2 regions of the Faecalibacterium longum genome follow, and region 1 is predicted to be linked to the other one. Evidence: predicted binding sites of a transcription regulator. Region 1 holds the regulator's gene; the other holds the start of a gene.

Region 1 (8,651 bases):
CAGATGCGCGCAGGCCGGCATCCTGCAGAGCCTTGCGGACAGGGGTCATGGTGCGGTCGACCAGATCTGCGGTCAGCTCGTTGAACTTTGCACGGGTCAGGGTCATATCCAGATGCTTGGGGCCGGTAGCGTCAGCAGTGATGAAGGGCAGGTTGATCTGGCTGCTCATAGCGCTGGACAGCTCGATCTTTGCCTTCTCGGCAGCTTCCTTCAGGCGCTGAGCGGCCATCTTATCCTTGCGCAGGTCGATGCCGTTCTCGGTCTGGAAAGCGTCTGCCATCCAGTCGATGATGCGCTGGTCGAAGTCGTCGCCGCCCAGATGGGTGTCGCCGTTGGTGGCCAGAACTTCGGTGACGCCGTCGCCCATCTCAATGATGGAGACATCGAAGGTGCCGCCGCCCAGGTCGTAGACCATGATCTTCTGGTCATCTTCCTTATCGATGCCGTATGCCAGAGAAGCGGCAGTAGGCTCGTTGATGATACGCTTGACGTTCAGGCCGGCGATGGTGCCAGCGTCCTTAGTAGCCTGACGCTGGCTGTCGTTGAAGTAAGCAGGAACGGTGATGACGGCCTCGGTGACAGGCTCGCCCAGATAAGCCTCCGCATCAGCCTTCAGCTTCTGCAGGATCATAGCGCTGACCTGCTGGGGAGTGTACTCCTTGCCGTTCAGGGTCACCTTGTGGTCGGTACCCATCTGACGCTTGATGGAAGAAACGGTGTTCTCGGGGTTGGTGATGGCCTGACGCTTTGCGACCTGACCGACCAGACGGTCACCGGTCTTGGTGAAGCCAACAACAGACGGGGTGGTGCGGGCGCCCTCGGAGTTTGCGATGACGACGGGCTCGCCGCCCTCCATGACAGCCACGCAGCTATTCGTAGTACCAAGGTCAATACCAATGATTTTGCTCATAAATGAAGTCTCCTCTCAAAAGAACTTGTTTATCTCATGCTTAGATGTGAAGCGGATGTCTATATTCAAAACCCCTGCGGGTCTTTGCGGATCTACTCGGCCACCACGACGGTCGCGTGGCGGACGATCTTGTCGCCCAGCTTGTAGCCTTTCTGGTACACCGTGATGACGGTGCCGCTCTCCTGCCCGTCCGGGGCGGGGATCTGCTGGACGGCGTTCATGAAGTTGGGGTCAAAAGGCTTGCCCAGCGCCTCGATCTCCTCCACATGGAGGGCATCCAGTGCCTTGGCGGCTTTGTCCAGCGTCATAGTCACGCCCTTTTTGTAGTTCTCGTCGGTGGTGGGGGCGTTGGCTGCCATTTCCAGCGTGTCCAGGATGGGGATGATCTGGTTCACGGCGAAGGACACGCCATCGTTGAACTTCTGGTCAGCCTCGCGGGTGGAGCGCTTGCGGTAGTTCTCGTACTCCGCTGCCATCCGGAGCAGCTGGTCTTTGGCCTGTGCGGCGTTCTTCTCGGCTGCGTCGAGCTTTGCCTTTACGGCGTCCATCTCGCGTGCCTTCTTATTGAACCAGCCATCTTTCTTCTTGGCGTCTGCGGGTTCTGCCTCGGCCTCCTTCTCGGGGGCTGCGGCGGTCTCGGGCGCTTCCTGAGGTGCGGCTTCGGTCTCCTTTGCTTCCTGCTCGGGAGCTTCTGCCGTCTTTTTGGTCTCTTCGCTCATTCCAGATCCTCCTTATATATCACAGTCCGCCGGGGTGCGGCCATCTGCGGGGTGTCTTTTCGTTTACCGCTCATGCCCTCGCCAAGCTCGTCGGCGAAGAGGTGGAGCAGCGGCATCAGCTTCTGGAAGGGCATCCGGGTCGGCCCGATCAGGGCCACCGTACCCCACAGCCCGCCGCCTACCAGGTAGCGGTCGCTGACGATGCACAAGCCGGGGATCTGAGGTTCCAGATCCTCACCCAGCAGCACGCTCTCACTGCGGTCTGCCGGGGGTGCGATGATGTGGGCCGCCTGCTCTTCGTCGTTCAGCAGGGTGAGGATGTCGCCCACCTTGCCTTCGAGCTGCGGCCAGTTGAGCAGGTACTGCTCACCGCCCAGAAATACGTGGGGCTGTGCGGAATCCTGCAAAATCGCAGCGGCTGCGCTGATGACCGGAACCAGCTCCGGGTCGATTTGGCTGCACAGCTCTGCCAGCAGCCGGTTGGACAGGTCCACCGGCGCAACGAAGGTCAGGTTGCGGTTGAGCAGCGCGGCCAGCGCAGCGGCGTTCTCGCGGGAGAGGCCTGTGCGGACCCGCGCCACACGGGTGCGAACGTAGCCCGCCGTCGTGACGGCCAGCACAGCCGCCGCGCTGCGGCCCACCTGAACGACTTCGTAGTGGGCGACGCAGAGGTCTTCGGCACAGGGGGTGCTGACGGCTGCGGTGCAGCCGCTGATGGCGGCCAGCGCCTTTGCAGCGCCCTGTGCGAGCTTTTCCGGCTCATGGTCGAGGCTGGCGAAAACGGCTTCGACGCGGGCGCGGGTCACGCGGTCCAGCGGCTGGTCGTCCGTCAGCAGATTGTCGAGATAATAACGGTAGCCTTTGGCACTGGGGACACGGCCCGCGCTGGTGTGGGGCTGCTCCAGCAGACCCAGCTTGGTCAGCGCCGCCATTTCGTTGCGCAGCGTGGCGCTGGACACGGCCATATCAAAATAGTTTGCCAGCACACTGCTGCCCACAGGCTCGCCCTCGAGGCCATACAGCGCCACGATCGCCTGCAAGACTCGCTGCTTGCGTGCATCCATCGTCATAGCGCCTGCCTCCTTTTTGGCTTTCGTTTCTTTAGCACTCCATCTTCCTGAGTGCTAAGACCATTATAGCCAAAAATTTTTCCCTGTCAATAGCTTCTCGAAAAAGTTTATAAAGATTCATAATTCTGTCATAAACAAAAAAGGGAGCGCCTGCCAGAAACGCAGACGCTCCCTCTATTATAATAATGTTCACTCTTCCATCTGCTTTGCCAGGAACGCTGCCGCCACAGCCACAGCCTTCTGCTGGGCAGGGTCGGGCTGCTGGGTGCGGTCTTCGGCCAGCAGACCCACGGCCCCGGTGACATCCCCTGCCGCGATGATGGGCCACGCGCAAAGCAATGGCCGCAGCGAACCCTCGCAGGGCAGCAGGACATGCTCGGGGTCGCCCTCGCTGAGGTAGGGCTTGCGGGACTCCATCACCTTTTCCAGCGGCTGGCTGACGCTGCGGTCGGCAAGGTCGCGCCTCCCCGACCCGGCTGCGGCGAGGATGCGGTCACGGTCAGCCACGAAGGCCGTCAGGGCGAAGCTTCGGCTCAGCACCTCGGCGTACTGCACCGCCACCCCGTGCAGCTCCCCCACCGGGGAATACTTCTTAAAGATGACCTCGCCGTCGCCGGTGGTGAAGATCTCGAGGGGGTCGCCGCGGCGGATACGCTGGGTGCGGCGTATCTCCTTCGGGATGACCACCCGGCCCAGCTCATCGATGCGGCGGACGATTCCGGTTGCTTTCATCTGTGTACCATCCTTCCCATTCTGCATTTTCCCATGCTGTGTAGTTATTATGTGGAAGCGGCAGGGAAATATACACCTGCCCGTCCTGTGTTTGCCAAACAGGGGCGGCTATGATACAATAAATTTACTACAGAAAGGATGGGCAGAGGATGCAGCAGATTTTGATTTTGGGCGGCGGCGCAGCCGGTCTGGCCGCTGCGCTGGCGGCAGCACAGACCGCAGAGGGCCGCGCACACATCACCGTGCTGGACAAAAACGCGAAGGTGGGCAAAAAGCTTCTGGCCACCGGCAACGGGCGCTGCAATCTCGACAACCAGAACATCACGCCGGAGCGGTATTTCACCAGCAGTCCCAAAGCCTTGCGCCGCCTGCTGAGCGCCGTGGACGAGGCTGCGCCGCTGGCGTGGTTCGAGAGCCTCGGCCTCTACCCCCGCACCGACGAGGCCGGGCGGGTGTACCCGTATTCCAATCAGGCAGCGGACGTACTGGCCCTGCTGGAGCACCATCTGTCGAGACTGGGCGTCGAGGTGCGCACCGGCTGCACCGTCCAGAACCTGAGCCAGAGCCGGGGCGGCTATGCCGTCCAAATCGAAACAGAGGCAGGCCGCGAGACCCTGCGGGCCGACGCCGTCATCTGCGCCATGGGCGGTGATGCCGGCCCTCAGTTCGGCACCGATGGCTTCGGCACCCGGTTCGCCGCCCAGTGCAGCGGACGGATGGCCCCCCTCTATCCCTGTCTGACAGCCCTGCAGTGTGCTCATCCCCGCAAGTCGCTGGCCGGCATCCGGGCCAAGGGCTGCGCCAGCCTGCTGGACGGCGCAGATGGCCGCGTGCTTGCCCGGGAAACGGGCGAGGTGCAGTTCACCGAGTACGGGCTTTCGGGCATCTGCATCATGCAGCTTTCGGGTCTGTTGGCCCCGGGGCGCGGGCCGAAGCGGCCTATCGTGGCCCTCGACCTCTTCCCTGCTCTGAGTGAAACCGAGCTGGCCGCGCTGTTCGCCCAGCGGGTCGGACTATTGGGCAGCGAGGCGGCGGAGTTCTGGCTGGGCTTGCTGCCCGCAAAGCTGGGCCGGGCGCTCTGGTCCGATGCCGGTTTACCTGAAAACGCCCGCGCCCTGCCCGCCTCCGCGTGGCCGAAACTCGCCGCCACGGCCAAGTGCTGGCGGTTCGAGGGCTTGACGCCCTGCGGCTGGAAGCAGGCTCAGACCACCGGCGGCGGCCTGCTTCTGGACGAGGTAGAGGACGATTTCCAGTTCAAGGGTTGTCCGGGACTCTACTTCGTGGGCGAGACGCTGGACTGCGCCGGCAGCTGCGGCGGCTACAACCTCCACTGGGCCTTCGGCAGCGGCATCATCGCCGGGCGGGCGGCGGCAAAGCTTCGCAAAAAGAAGAAGTAAACCAGCAAGCCCCCGGAAGGTCGCCTTCCGGGGGCTTGCTTTTTGTGTTATTTGTTTGCGGCCTTATCCAGCTCCGCCTCCTCGGCGGCAGCCTCGGCCTCTTCTTCCTTCTGATACTCTTCAAAGGCCGACCACATGGGCTCGATGTCCTCGCCCCGGACGCGGCGGGCAAAGTAGTTCCTGGTGATGTCTACCACAGTGCTGGACAATGCCAGCACGCCGATGAGGTTCGGTATCATCATCAGGCCGTTGAAGGTGTCGGAGAGGTCCCACGCGAGGCCCAGCTTCATGGTCGCGCCCACAACGGTCATGCAGACAAAGACGACCTTATAGATGCGGCTTCCCGCCGTGCCGAAGAGATACTCCACGGCCTTGGTGCCGTAGTGGCTCCAGCCGAGGGTGGTGGAGTAGGCGAACAGCAGGATGGACACGGCGATGAACTTCGGGCCGAAACTGCCGAAAGCCGCCGTGAACGCCTGGCCCACCAGCGCATTGTCCTGCACGCCTGCGAGGACAGCGCCGCTCTCGAGGTCTACCACGCCGGTGGTCAGGATGACGAGGGCCGTCAGGGTGCAGACCACGATGGTATCGGCGAAGACCTCAAACACGCCCCACATGCCCTGATGCACCGGCTCCTTGACGTTAGAGGCCGAGTTGACCATGACCGCAGAACCGAGGCCGGCTTCGTTGGAGAACGCGCCGCGCTTGAAGCCCCAGGTGATGGTCTGGCTGATGCCGTAGCCCAGCGCGCCGCCGCCTACAGCGTTGAGGTTGAATGCACCCTTGAAGATCGCCGCCAGTGCCGCCGGGATATTGCCCGCGTGCATGACCACGATGATGAGCGCACCTGCAACATAGAACAGTGCCATCAGCGGCACCAGCTTTTCCGTGACAGCGGCCACCCGCTTGAGTCCGCCGATGACGATGAGGGCCGTGACCACCATCAGCGCAAGGCCGGTGGCGAGGTACGGCACATGAAAAGCCGCGTTCATGTTGCCGGCGATGGAGTTTATCTGGCTCATGTTGCCGATACCGAAAGACGCGAGGATGCAGAAGCAGGCAAACAGAACAGCCAGCACCTTGCCCACCGCCCTACAGCCGGGCTTTGCGCCCAGACCGTCGGTCAGATAATACATCGCGCCGCCGCTCCACTCGCCTTTTTCGTTCTTGCGGCGGTAGTAGACGCCCAGCACGTTCTCTGCAAAGCTGGTCATCATGCCCAGCAGGGCCATGACCCACATCCAGAAGATGGCACCCGGGCCGCCGGAGACGATGGCCGTGGCCACGCCCACGATGTTGCCGGTGCCGATGGTGCCCGCCAGCGCCGTACACATGCTCTGGAACTGGCTGATGGCCATGTCTTCCTTGCTGGTGTGGGCGGTGACGTCCTTATTGGTAAAAATAGCACCGATGGTATGCTTGAGCCAGTAGCCCATCCGCCGGAACTGGAAAAAGCCGGTGCGGACGCTGAGCCACAGGCCGGTGCAGAGCAGCAGTGCCAGACCGAACGGCCCCCAGACGAAGCCGTTGACCACATTGTTGACGCGCGTAACGATGTCCACCATATGAAATCCCCCTCTGATCATCCCAAACAAAAATGCGGGCAGAACCTCTTTTCCAAAGGCTCTGCCCGCAAAAAACTCAGCGTATGACCCCGCACAGGACACCTTTCCTGCGCAAAAGACGTTTGCTCTGTCCTTTTGCCTGAGAGATCGGCCCAAACGGCCTTACACCTTCGGCACCCGCCTCCTGCAGGCTTCTCCAGAGTGCGGCACACCCGGCTCACCGGGCGGCACATCTTGCGATTCGGTTCTCACCACATGCACAACTGTACACAATGGAAATACTTTATCACATTTCCGGCTTCTTGGCAAGCCTTTTACCGCATTTTATTCCCGAGTTTCATCTTTCATACCAGAAAGTGAATTTTGTTATGGTATGACTTTTTTCGTCCTTTATCGGTCGATGGGCGGTACATCATCGGGGCTGCCCATCGTGTCCAGCCACTCCAGCGCTTTCAGCTGGGGCGGCAGATGCGGCACCGGTTCGCTGTCCGGGTCGTCGTCGGGCGGGGTCACGAGGTCTTTCGGGCTTTCGGCCCCTTCGAAACCATGGGCAAGGCCGTCCGGGCTGGCGTCGCCGTCGCGGCGGGCTGTCTCACAGCAGTCCAGCCCCTCGTAGGCACTGGCCGGGCCGAGGTCGAGCCAGAAGTCCTCCCGCTCTTCCCTGCTGGGGGTATCATCGAATTTCATAGCATTTCCCTCCTTTTCTGCATAAAGGTTCCCCCATCAGGCCATGCTTTATGCAGTTTTTTAGAAGCTGTTTTCGTGAGCGGGGTTCGCCGAATGGCGAGGATTTTTACCCGCAGACAAGGCGATTTCCCGCAGCGATCCTTGGTGGATTGCAAGGGGAAGCAACGCAGTATACGGATAAAAAGACCGCTCAGGCGGTGTGCAATGCTTACGAAAACGGCTTCTCAGGGAGGAACGAGATGAAAGAAAAAGGCTGGAGACCCTTCTGGGCCGCACTGCTGGCGGCGCTGCTGGTGCTGCTGCCGCTAGTGGGCGGCACCGTGCTGCTCACCCGCCGCTCTCTGCGGACAAGACTGGCCTCCCGGCCTCAGAGCGGCGTCGCCATCCGTCAGCCGAAGGAAGAGAACCGCCTGAGTCTGCTGGTCTGCATCGCTCCCACCGAGACGACAGCACCCGGCTTTCTGCTGCTCTACCTGAATGCCAGTCAGAACTGCATCCATGCGCTGGCTCTGCCCGGAGAGCTGACCGTACCCTTCGGAGCGGACGAAACCGCCCTCTCCGACTGCTACCGCGCCGCCGGCCCGGCCCGCTGCCGGGAAGCACTTCTCTCAGCTCTCTCCCTGCCCGAGGACACCCACTATCTCGCCCTTGCGCCGTCCGTTCTGCAAGCCATCGCCGACCGGTACGGGATGCTTCGGGTGGGTTTTTCGGGAGCGCTGACCGCCGAGGAGCTGGCCCTCACCGGGTGCAGTTCCAATGTGCAGGCCATCTCGGCCCGGGAGGCAGAAGAACTGCTCAACGGGATGGAGGACACTGTCCCGCCCGCCCACAAAGCCGCCGCCCGGGCGGCGGTATGGGACGCCTTTTTCCGGCAGGAGCTGGAACTTCTGCCCGCTACCCTGCCGGACGCCCTGCGCGCCCACAGCTCGAGCCTGCTCACCGATTTGACGGCGCAGGACCTGCTCATTTTAGAAGATACGCTGGAATTTCTCGCCGACCGCTCTGCCGCCATCCACACCGAGGCCCTGCCCGGCGAGTGGGACGGCGAATGCTACACCCTCACCGACGACTCCCACGCCGCCGTGCAGGCCCTCTTCAACGTCTCACCCACCGAGGCACAGCTCTCGTCGGCCAGCGAGCCGTAACCCAGCACCAGCGTCCCGCCCAGAGCGGCCCCACCGCCGGTGAGGTCATAGTCACTCAGGAGGCTGAGCCGGACGCCTTCGGCCTCAGCAGCGGCCCGGAGAGCATCGTCCGGCGGCGGGTCGCGCAGTTCGGCCAGCAAGTGCAGGCCGGTGTGCAGGCCAGTGAGGTGCAGTTCTTCCGGTGCAAAGGCTTCCCGCAGGGCTTTTGTCAGGGCGTCCCGCCGGGCCTTATAGGCCACCCGCTCCCGGGCCAGATGGCGGGTGAAGTAACCGCCGGTGATGAACCGCGCCAGTGTCTGCTGCTCAAAACGGCTCACCGTGCCGGAGTAGAGGGCGTATTTCGCGTGCCATGCGGGCAGAAGCTGCTCCGGCAGCACCATGTAGGCGATGCGGATGCTGGGTGCGAGGCTGCGGGAGCAGGTGGAG
Region 2 (8,651 bases), on a different contig from region 1:
TTGACGTCCCGCTTGATGCGGTAGCGGCGGATGTAATCGGTGTCCTGGCTGAACTTGTAGAACCAGTCGGTGGCGGCCTGGGGGCCGTCGGTCTCGTACCGCTCTTCGAAGTTGGCGCGGACGATGCTGGGGCGGGGCGTCAGCACACCCATGAGCCGGGTGTCGAAGAGGTCGCGGGCCGTGGGGCTGTCGTCGCAGACGCCCCGGGCGACGGCATCGTCCACCAGCGTTTTCAGGATGCTTTCGAGGTCGGCGTAGCAGACGTCGCCCTCCGGCTCTGTGAAGCTGTCGAGCTGCATGGTCATGAGCAGCTGGTTGCGGATGTAGATCTCGTCGTCAGGCAGGATGAGGCCGGTGTCCAGACCGTAGTTGACGAGCTGCTGGATGGCAGTGGAGATCACAGGACAGCGCCTCCTTCCGGGCGGATAGACAGGACGTGGCAGCGGCCCTCGCCGAGGATGGCTTCCATACCGGCCTTGAACTCATCCAGCATCTCCACAGGCACGAAAGCCTGCACCGTGCCGGCGAAACCGCCGCCGTGGACGCGGACAGCGCCCTTATCGCCCAGCAGATGCTTGGCGGCAGCGATGGTCACGCCCACTTCCTGATGCTCCTTGTAGCCTGCGGGGATGACGTTCTGCAGATACTCCCAGCTGCTGCAGCCGGACTCGTTCACGAGGGAGAGGAAGGTGCCGAAGTCGCCATCGTGGAGTGCGGCCACCTGCTTTGCCACACGGTCATTGTCGGCGTAGACGTGGAAGGCACGGAGGACGGCGCGGTCGCCGCACTGCCTGCGGCACTCGGGCAGCTTTGCAAGGAAGGTCTCGAACGGCACATCCCGCAGCACCTCGCCGCCGCAGACAGCGGCCACGGCGCGGCACTCAGCCGGGATGGCGGCGTACTCGTCGGTCAGATCGGCGTGGTCTGCGCCGGAGTCGAGGATGCAGAGGGCCAGACCAGCCTTGGAGAAGTCCACAGCCACCGGCTCCACCACGGGCTTTGCGGGGCTGGCAAAGTCGATGGTGATGATGTTGCCCACGCTGGAAGCCATCTGGTCCATCAGGCCGCAGGGCTTGCCGAAGTAGACGTTCTCAGCCCACTGGCCGATCTGCGCGATGGCGATGGGGGAGACCTTCTCGGTCATGAAGCAGTCGTTCAGGATGACGCCGATGAGCACTTCAAAGGCGGCAGAAGAAGAGACGCCGCTGCCCTTCGGCACGTTGGAAGAGATGTAAACGTCCAGACCGGCCAGCTTTGCGCCCCGCTGGGTGAAGGCGGCGCACTCGCCGCGCAGCAGAGAGGCGGTGGTGTTCTCCTCTTCCTTGCGGGCCTCGAGGTCATTCAAATCAATGACGCACAGATCATAGCCCTCGCTCTGGACGCGGAGCTGGTTCTTGTCGTTGGGGGCTGCGGCGGCGATCATGTCGATGTTCACGCTGCCGGCCAGCACTCGGCCATGCTGGTGGTCGGTGTGGTTGCCGCCGATCTCGGTGCGGCCCGGTGCGCTGTAAAGGCCGGCCTCAGCGTGGGAGCCGAAGGTCTTTTCCAGCCCGTCCAGCACGGCGGCGTAACGGGCGGCTTCAGAGGCCGTCTCGGCGGGAGCACAGCAATACAGGGAGGCGAGGCGTGCGGCGTGGACGCCGTCGGACAGCTCCTGCTTCCATACGGGAATGGACTTCATCATGGAATCTTCCTCCTGACAGACAGATACTTTTTTGTTTCGTGTGGGCGATACAGCCCGCTTCTAATCCTATAGTAAAGGATTTGTCCGGAAAAAACCATGTGTTATTGTTGCATCTCAATGAAAAGTTGCAAAAAATCCCCGCCGAGGCTGTCCGGCGGGGATGCAAAATAAAAATCTCGGATAAATTACAACTGAGACAAAAGTTTTTTCAAAACCGGAAAAGCATTGTATAACTGCGCCAAAACTTCCCGCTGCCGCGTCCCGGCGGGGGAGCGGGCCGCGATATGGAGAAACCTTACTGCGGCGGGCAGTGCAAAAGAAAAGGCCGCGATCCACTTTTCCAGCGGAGCGCGGCCTTCTTATTAAGGGAAGAAAATTATGATGTCAGGCGGAAGACGAGGGAGCAGCGCCCTCCGGCCCGGGAACACAGGGAAAAATTACTGCATCAGGCTGCAGACGGCCTCGGCGTAAGCGGCGGGGTCATCCACGGGCAGGCCCTCGATGAGCTGTGCCTGTGCGTAGAGCAGAGCGCTGTACTTCTTGAGCTTCTCAGTATCGCCAGCCTCCTGTGCGGCTTTCAGCACAGCGAAGACGGGGTGGTTGACGTTCAGCTCCAGCACCTTGTCGCTCTTGACGCCCTCACTGCCGGGCTGCTTGGACAGCACCTTCTCCATCTCGATGGACAGCGGGCCGTCGGCGGACAGGCAGACGGGGTGGTCCTTCAGGCGGGTGGAGACTTTGACCTCCTTGACCTTGCCATCCAGAGCGTCCTTCATGGCGTCAAACAGAGCCTTGTTGGCGGTGGTAGCCTCTTCGGCGGCCTTCTTCTCGTCCTCGGTCTCAAGGCCCAGATCACCGCTGTTGACGTTCTTGAACTCGACGGTGCCGTCCTTGCCCTCGGCATCCTTGCGGGGATAGGTGCGCATGATCTGCAGGCAGAACTCATCCACATCCTCGGTCAGGAGCAGGACGTCATAGCCCTTGTCCATGACCAGCTCAGCGGCAGGCAGCTTTGCCAGACGGTCGGTGGAGTCGCCGGCGGCGAAGTAGATGTACTTCTGCTCGGCGGGCATCTTGTCCACGTACTCCTGCAGAGTGACCATCTTCTGCTCCTTGGCAGACCAGAACAGCAGCAGGTCGCGCAGCAGCTCGGCGTGCATCCCGTAGTCGGAGTATGCGCCGAACTTCAGCTGACGGCCAAACTCCTTCCAGAAGCTCTCGTACTTCTCGCGGTCGTTGGCCAGCATGGCGTGGAGCTCGTTCTTGATCTTCTTTTCCAGAGCGTTGTGGATGAGCTTGAGCTGATTGTCCTTCTGCAGCATCTCACGGCTGATGTTCAGGCTCAGATCCTGGCTGTCCACGATGCCCTTGACGAAGCTGAAGTAGTCGGGCAGCAGGTCGGCACACTTCTCCATGATGAGGACGCCGGATGCGTACAGAGCCAGACCCTTTTCGTAGTCCTTGGTGTAGAAGTCATAGGGGCGGTGGCTGGGCACGAAGAGCAGGGCGTTATAGTTTGCAGTACCCTCGGTGCGGCTCACGATGACGCGGGCGGGGTCGGCGTAGTCGCTGAACTTATCCTTGTAGAAGTTTGCATACTCCTCGTCGGTGACTTCGCTCTTCTGCTTCTTCCAGATAGGCACCATGCTGTTCAGAGTTTCCAGCTCGGTGTAGGTCTCCCACTCGGGCTTGTAGTCGTCGGGCTTGGGGTCGGGTTCGGGCTTCTGACGGCTCTTCTCCCGTTCCATCTGGATGGGGTAGCGCACATAGTCGCTGTACTTCTTGACGATGGCCACGATGCCGTACTCGTCGAGGAAGTTATCGTAGTTGTCGGTCTCCGTGTCGGGCTTGATGTGGAGGATGATGTCGGTACCGGCAGTCTCCTTCTCAGCAGGCTCAAGCTCATAGCCGTCAGCACCGCTGGACTCCCACTGCCAGGCCTCGTCGGAGCCGTAAGCCTTGGAGATGACCGTCACTTTGTCGGCCACCATGAAGGCAGAGTAGAAGCCGACACCGAACTGACCGATGATGTCAATGTTCTCGTCCTGGTTGTCCTTCTTGAAGTCGAGGGAGCCGGAGTGGGCGATGGTGCCGAGGTTCTGCTCCAGCTCTTCCCGGGTCATGCCGATGCCGTTATCGGAGATGGTCAGGGTGCGGCTGTCCTTGTCGCGGGTGAGCAGGATGCGGAAATCGCCTTTGTTCATGCCGACGGAAGTGTCGGTCAGGCTCTTATAATACAGCTTGTCGATGGCGTCCGAAGCGTTGGAGATCAGCTCGCGCAGGAAAATTTCCTTGTTGGTGTAGATGGAGTTGATCATCATGTCCATCAGCTTTTTGCTCTCGGCCTGAAATTCTTTTTTCGCCATAATACAAAACCTCTTTTTATCAGATTTTAGCGTCCCGGCGGCGGAACTGCCCGGGCGCGTGTCGCATCAGGATCTGCCTGTGGAGAGTGCCGGCACACGGAGCGGAAAACCACTCGTGAAAACTTAGCACTCACAACTTTCGAGTGCTAATATACACCGCTGAGAAACAAAAATCAAGGGGTTTCATAAAAAGTTCAAAAAACTTTCCTTTTGGGGCCGAAGCTGCCTTTACTTTCCCGCGCCAAAGCCGTATAATGGGCCGGAATGACAGACCTGTCTATAAGGAGGATGAGAGATGCAGCAGATAGAGCTGGAACTTGCAGGCGGCGGTGTGCTGACGGTTTCCCTGCGGGCGTCGCTGGACGCCATGCCCGCCGTGAAGCAGCGGCCTTTGGTGCTGGTGGTGCCGGGCGGCGGCTACAACCATGTCAGCCCCCGGGAGGGCGACCCGGTGGCCCTGCAGTTTGCGGCGGCGGGTTATCACACCGCCGTGCTGACCTACAGCGTGGGGGAGGGGGCGCAGAACTACCGGCCTCTCCGACAGCTGAACGAAGCGCTGGCTCTGCTGCGGCAGAATGCGGGAGAGTGGCACATCCTGCCGGATAAGATCGCCGTCTGCGGCTTCTCGGCGGGCGGACATCTGGCCCTGTCCGGCGCGGTGCTGGACATTCCGGGCGAGACGGCCCAGCAGAGGCCCAATGCAGTGATCCTGGGCTACCCGGTCGTCACGGCAGGGGAGTTTGCCCACCGGGGCAGCTTCGTCCAGCTGGCGGGCAGCGAGGATGCTGCCGCACAGCAGGCGTTCACCTTGGAGGATAAGGTGACCTCCGACACACCGCCGGTCTTCGTCTGGCATACCATGGAGGATAAGACCGTTCCGGTGGAGAACACACTTCTCCTGCTGGCCGCCCTGCGGAGGGCGGGCGTGCCGTGCGAGGCGCATCTGTTCGAGAAGGGCGCTCACGGCACCAGCATCAGTACCGCCGAAGTGGATGCCGCCGACCCTCACCGCGCCCATTGGGTGGCTCTCTGCCTCGAGTGGCTGGGGGAGACGTTGGGGTTCAAATTGAGTTAAATTTAGACATTCCTACAAAAAATTCATAAATTTATGGTTGACCTGCCCAAGATTTGAGCGTATACTGGTCAGCGGAAACAAACGAGGAAGAAGGAAACATACATGGAAAAGAAGATCTCGGTCAAAGACCTGCTGATGCAGGCATTCCTGACGGGCTGGGAGCTCTCCGACAAGAGCATCGCTCAGGACGAATATCTGCAGAGCGCCATTCAGGTCATCGAAGTGCTGCAGGTGGAGCCGGAAAACGTCTACGCGGAAGAGGGCCTCGGCCTGACCGACGGCGACGAGGTAGACCATCTGGACGACCTGCTCCGGGCCGACGGCCAGTGGCTGTATTACGGCGTGGAGGCGGAGAATTTCTTCCTCATCCAGTGGTACCCGGACGAAGCATCTGCCAAAGCAAAACTGGCACAGCTCGAGGAGCTGGGCGACGGCAAGCAGTACCTCGTGGACCTGGACCTCAAGCGCACAAACCCCACCGAGGCCGAGAATTTCGGCAATTCCAACCCGGTGCAGCTGCGGTCTTGATCGGTTTAACCTCTTTATGAAAGGGAACTTTTCAATGCAGCTTTCTGATACGGAGCGTCAGTGCCTCACCACCATTCTGGCCCAATATGACCAGCACCCCGAAGTGCAGCGGATGCGGGAATTTATCCAGCACGGCGATGTGACCACCTACCAGCACTGCAAGAATGTGGTGCTGGTGAGCTTCTGGCTCAACCGCCGCTTCCATCTGGGCGCGGATGAGACGTCGCTGGCCGTGGGGGCTTTTCTCCATGACTTCTATCTCTACGACTGGCACAAGCGCAGTTCCTTCCGGGGTCTGCGCCGCCTGTTCGAGATGCACGGCTTTGCCCATCCCGGCTCTGCCTGCGTCAATGCCGAGCGTTGCTTCGCCATCACCAGGAAAGAGCAAAACATCATTTCGAGCCATATGTGGCCCCTGACCTTCCGCCATGTCCCCACCTGCCGGGAGGCGGTCATCGTCTGCCTGGCCGACAAATACTGCGCCGTGCTGGAAAGTATGTTCCAGCGCACCCGGGTGGCCGATACCGATGCCGGGGAGAACGAGTGGTAAAGGCTTTGCCTGATACGAAAATGAGCTGCTGTACGTAACGTGCAGCAGCTCATTTTTTATAATTTCTTGTACCCCACAGGCTCGTCGGCTTTGGCGCGGCGCTCCATCAGGTAGGTGTCCAGCCAGCGGCCATGACAGTCCCGGGCGATGCGCTCCCGCCGCCCCACCACCCGGAAGCCGCACTTCGTGTGGAGGCCGAGGCTGGCGGTGTTGTCCTGCAAAACGGTGGAGTGTAAGGTCCAGTAGCCCTCTTTTTCCGACTCTTCGCAGAGGGCCGTCAGCAGGCGGGAGCCGAGGCCCCGGCCCCGGAACTTCTCGCCGACGTAGATGCTCACCTCGGCCACGCCCCGGTAGCACCAGCGGGGGTCTACCCGCCGCAGTGCGGCCCAACCGGCCAGCTCGCCGCCGTCCAGAATGACGAGGCGGCATTCTTTGATGTGAAAGGCATCCCACGCCGTGTAGGGCGGGCAGGTGGTCTGGAAGGTGGCGTGCTCCGTGGCGATGCCCTCTGAATAGATCTCGGACACAGCATTCCAGTCTTCCGGCTCCATGGGCCGGATGGTGATATTGCTCATGATATTCTTCCCCGGCAGAGCGCCCCAATGCGCCCTGCATCATTCCTCTTATCTCAGTATAGCAGATGCAGCCCGTCCGCGCAATGGCCGCTTATTCCAGCCCCGGCAGGGTGTCCAGCACCGGGATGCCCAAGCTGTGCAGGAAGGCTTTCTTTCCCTCGATGGAGGGGACGACGTCCAGCTCCGAGGGAGCGTGGGCGTCGCAGCCCATGATGGCCTTGACGGGGTACTCCGCCGCGATGCGCCAGAACTCGTCCCGGGTGTAGCCCAGAGAGCCGTCGGGACGGTTCTGCAAAGTCAGTCCGGCCATGTTGTACTCGAGGGGGATGTCCAGCCGCGCCGCTGTGGCACAGATGTCCCGGCAGGCTTTCTCGGCGTCGGCGTCGAAGGCCGTCACCCGGTTCAAAAAGAGGTCGGGGTGGGCCAGATACCGGTAAAGCCCCGTTTCCAGCGCTTCCACCACCTGTTCGGCATACCGCCTGCCGTGGGCGGTGGAGGTGCTGCCGCCGAAGCGGCTGGCCTTGGCGTCCTGCTCGTCGGTGGTGTCGTAGTGACAGCCGAGGATGAGATATTCGATGCCCAGCCGCTCCATCTCTTCCTTGAGCCAGCCCAGATAGGCCGGGAAATACTCCGCCTCGAGGCCGATGCGGATGTGGAGTTTGTCGGCATATTTCTCCCGCAGCCCGCGCAGGGTCAGGACGTAATCGTCCAGCTGGGAGGGCAGCATCCGGATGCGGCTGACGAAGCCCGGCGTCGCGTAGGCCCAGGGGGTGTGGTCAGAAAACCCCAGCACCTTGAAGCCGCAGCGCAGGGCCGTGAGGATGTATTCCTCCTCGGTGCCTTCGGCGTGGCCGCAGCGGGTGGTGTGGGTGTGGTAATTGGTCAGCATGACAAGGCTCCCTCCTGGGCAGAAATTTTTTGACAATCATCACCATTGTGATACAATAGAGTAAATACCCGTTCAGGGCAGGGACTATTATAGACCTCTTTGCCGAAAAATGCAATGAAGGCTGCTCTGAAAAAGGAGAAATGAAGATGGATTGGAAACGAATCGCTGCCTCTGCGCTGATGCTTGGTGTCCTCGCCGTCCCGGCTTCAGCAGCCAGCATCACCCCCCAGACCACCATGAAGGAGATACGCGACGACCCCGACATCAAGGCCAGCGGCCTCTATACATACACCTATGTGTGGGAGCGGGACTGCGAAATTTTCTCCACCAGCCGCGACGACGAGACGCTGACCGAGGTGGTCGGCAAGACCTCCGCCGAAGCCTGCGCAGCGGGCCTCAACTATCTGGCTCAGGTCTACCACGACGGCACCCGGGTGACCTATCCGCTCTATTCGGAAGAGGAGATCGCCGCCGTGCCTGCCCGCGCTCATGCGGAGCTGTATTACTGCCCGGCCCAACAGCCGGGAGCCAAGTTTGCCATCGTGCTGTCGGGCAACTCGCTCTACTACAGCGGCGAGCTGCGGGGCGGCGTGTCCACGGCGTGGGAGCTGCATGAGCAGGGCTATGCCGTCTTCTCGCTGCGCTACCGCATCGGATGGGAGGCCGGGGACGACGCTCCGCTGGAAGACCTGGCCCGGGCCATCCGCTTCGTGATGGACAATGCCGACACCTTCGGCGTCTCTACGGAAGACTATGCCCTGCTGGGCTACTCCTCCGGCGGACAGATCGCAGGCGTCTTCGGCAATGAGGAAAAGGGCTGGGGCCGCTACGGTGTGCCGAAGCCCGGCGTATTGCTGCTGGCCTACCCCATCAACAACTTCTTTGGGGCAAAGCCTGCCTACCATCTCCTGATGGATACCGACCGGCTGGAAAGACGCTACTATTCCTACACCGTCTCGAAGCTGGTGACGCCGGACTATCCGC

Evidence for each region. The regulator HrcA, encoded in region 1, represses chaperone genes, less so after heat shock. The targets are predictions, from matches to a motif close to TGTTAGCACTCNNNNNNNNNGAGTGCTAACA.
Region 2: a site for HrcA is predicted at 4,172-4,202, ahead of htpG (molecular chaperone HtpG). Genes of this name have one in related genera too.

The regions. Positions count from the first base shown of each region.
Region 1 covers NZ_JBBNIH010000167.1:41,733-50,383, reverse strand. Annotated here, with positions in the region: gene dnaK (molecular chaperone DnaK) at 1-910, opposite strand, end outside; gene AAAU26_RS12185 (nucleotide exchange factor GrpE) at 1,003-1,629, opposite strand; gene hrcA (heat-inducible transcriptional repressor HrcA) at 1,626-2,699, opposite strand; gene AAAU26_RS12175 (stage V sporulation T C-terminal domain-containing protein) at 2,889-3,431, opposite strand; gene AAAU26_RS12170 (aminoacetone oxidase family FAD-binding enzyme) at 3,581-4,828, shown strand; gene AAAU26_RS12165 (alanine/glycine:cation symporter family protein) at 4,876-6,393, opposite strand; glycine riboswitch at 6,511-6,603, opposite strand; gene AAAU26_RS12160 (hypothetical protein) at 6,784-7,080, opposite strand; gene AAAU26_RS12155 (hypothetical protein) at 7,320-8,225, shown strand; gene pdxR (MocR-like pyridoxine biosynthesis transcription factor PdxR) at 8,132-8,651, opposite strand, start outside.
Region 2 covers NZ_JBBNIH010000097.1:11,316-19,966, reverse strand. Annotated here, with positions in the region: gene galT (UDP-glucose--hexose-1-phosphate uridylyltransferase) at 1-401, opposite strand, end outside; gene AAAU26_RS03405 (galactokinase) at 398-1,684, opposite strand; gene htpG (molecular chaperone HtpG) at 2,122-4,050, opposite strand; gene AAAU26_RS03395 (alpha/beta hydrolase) at 4,346-5,125, shown strand; gene AAAU26_RS03390 (hypothetical protein) at 5,228-5,653, shown strand; gene AAAU26_RS03385 (HD domain-containing protein) at 5,688-6,203, shown strand; gene AAAU26_RS03380 (GNAT family N-acetyltransferase) at 6,260-6,778, opposite strand; gene AAAU26_RS03375 (histidinol-phosphatase) at 6,870-7,667, opposite strand; gene AAAU26_RS03370 (alpha/beta hydrolase) at 7,814-8,651, shown strand, end outside.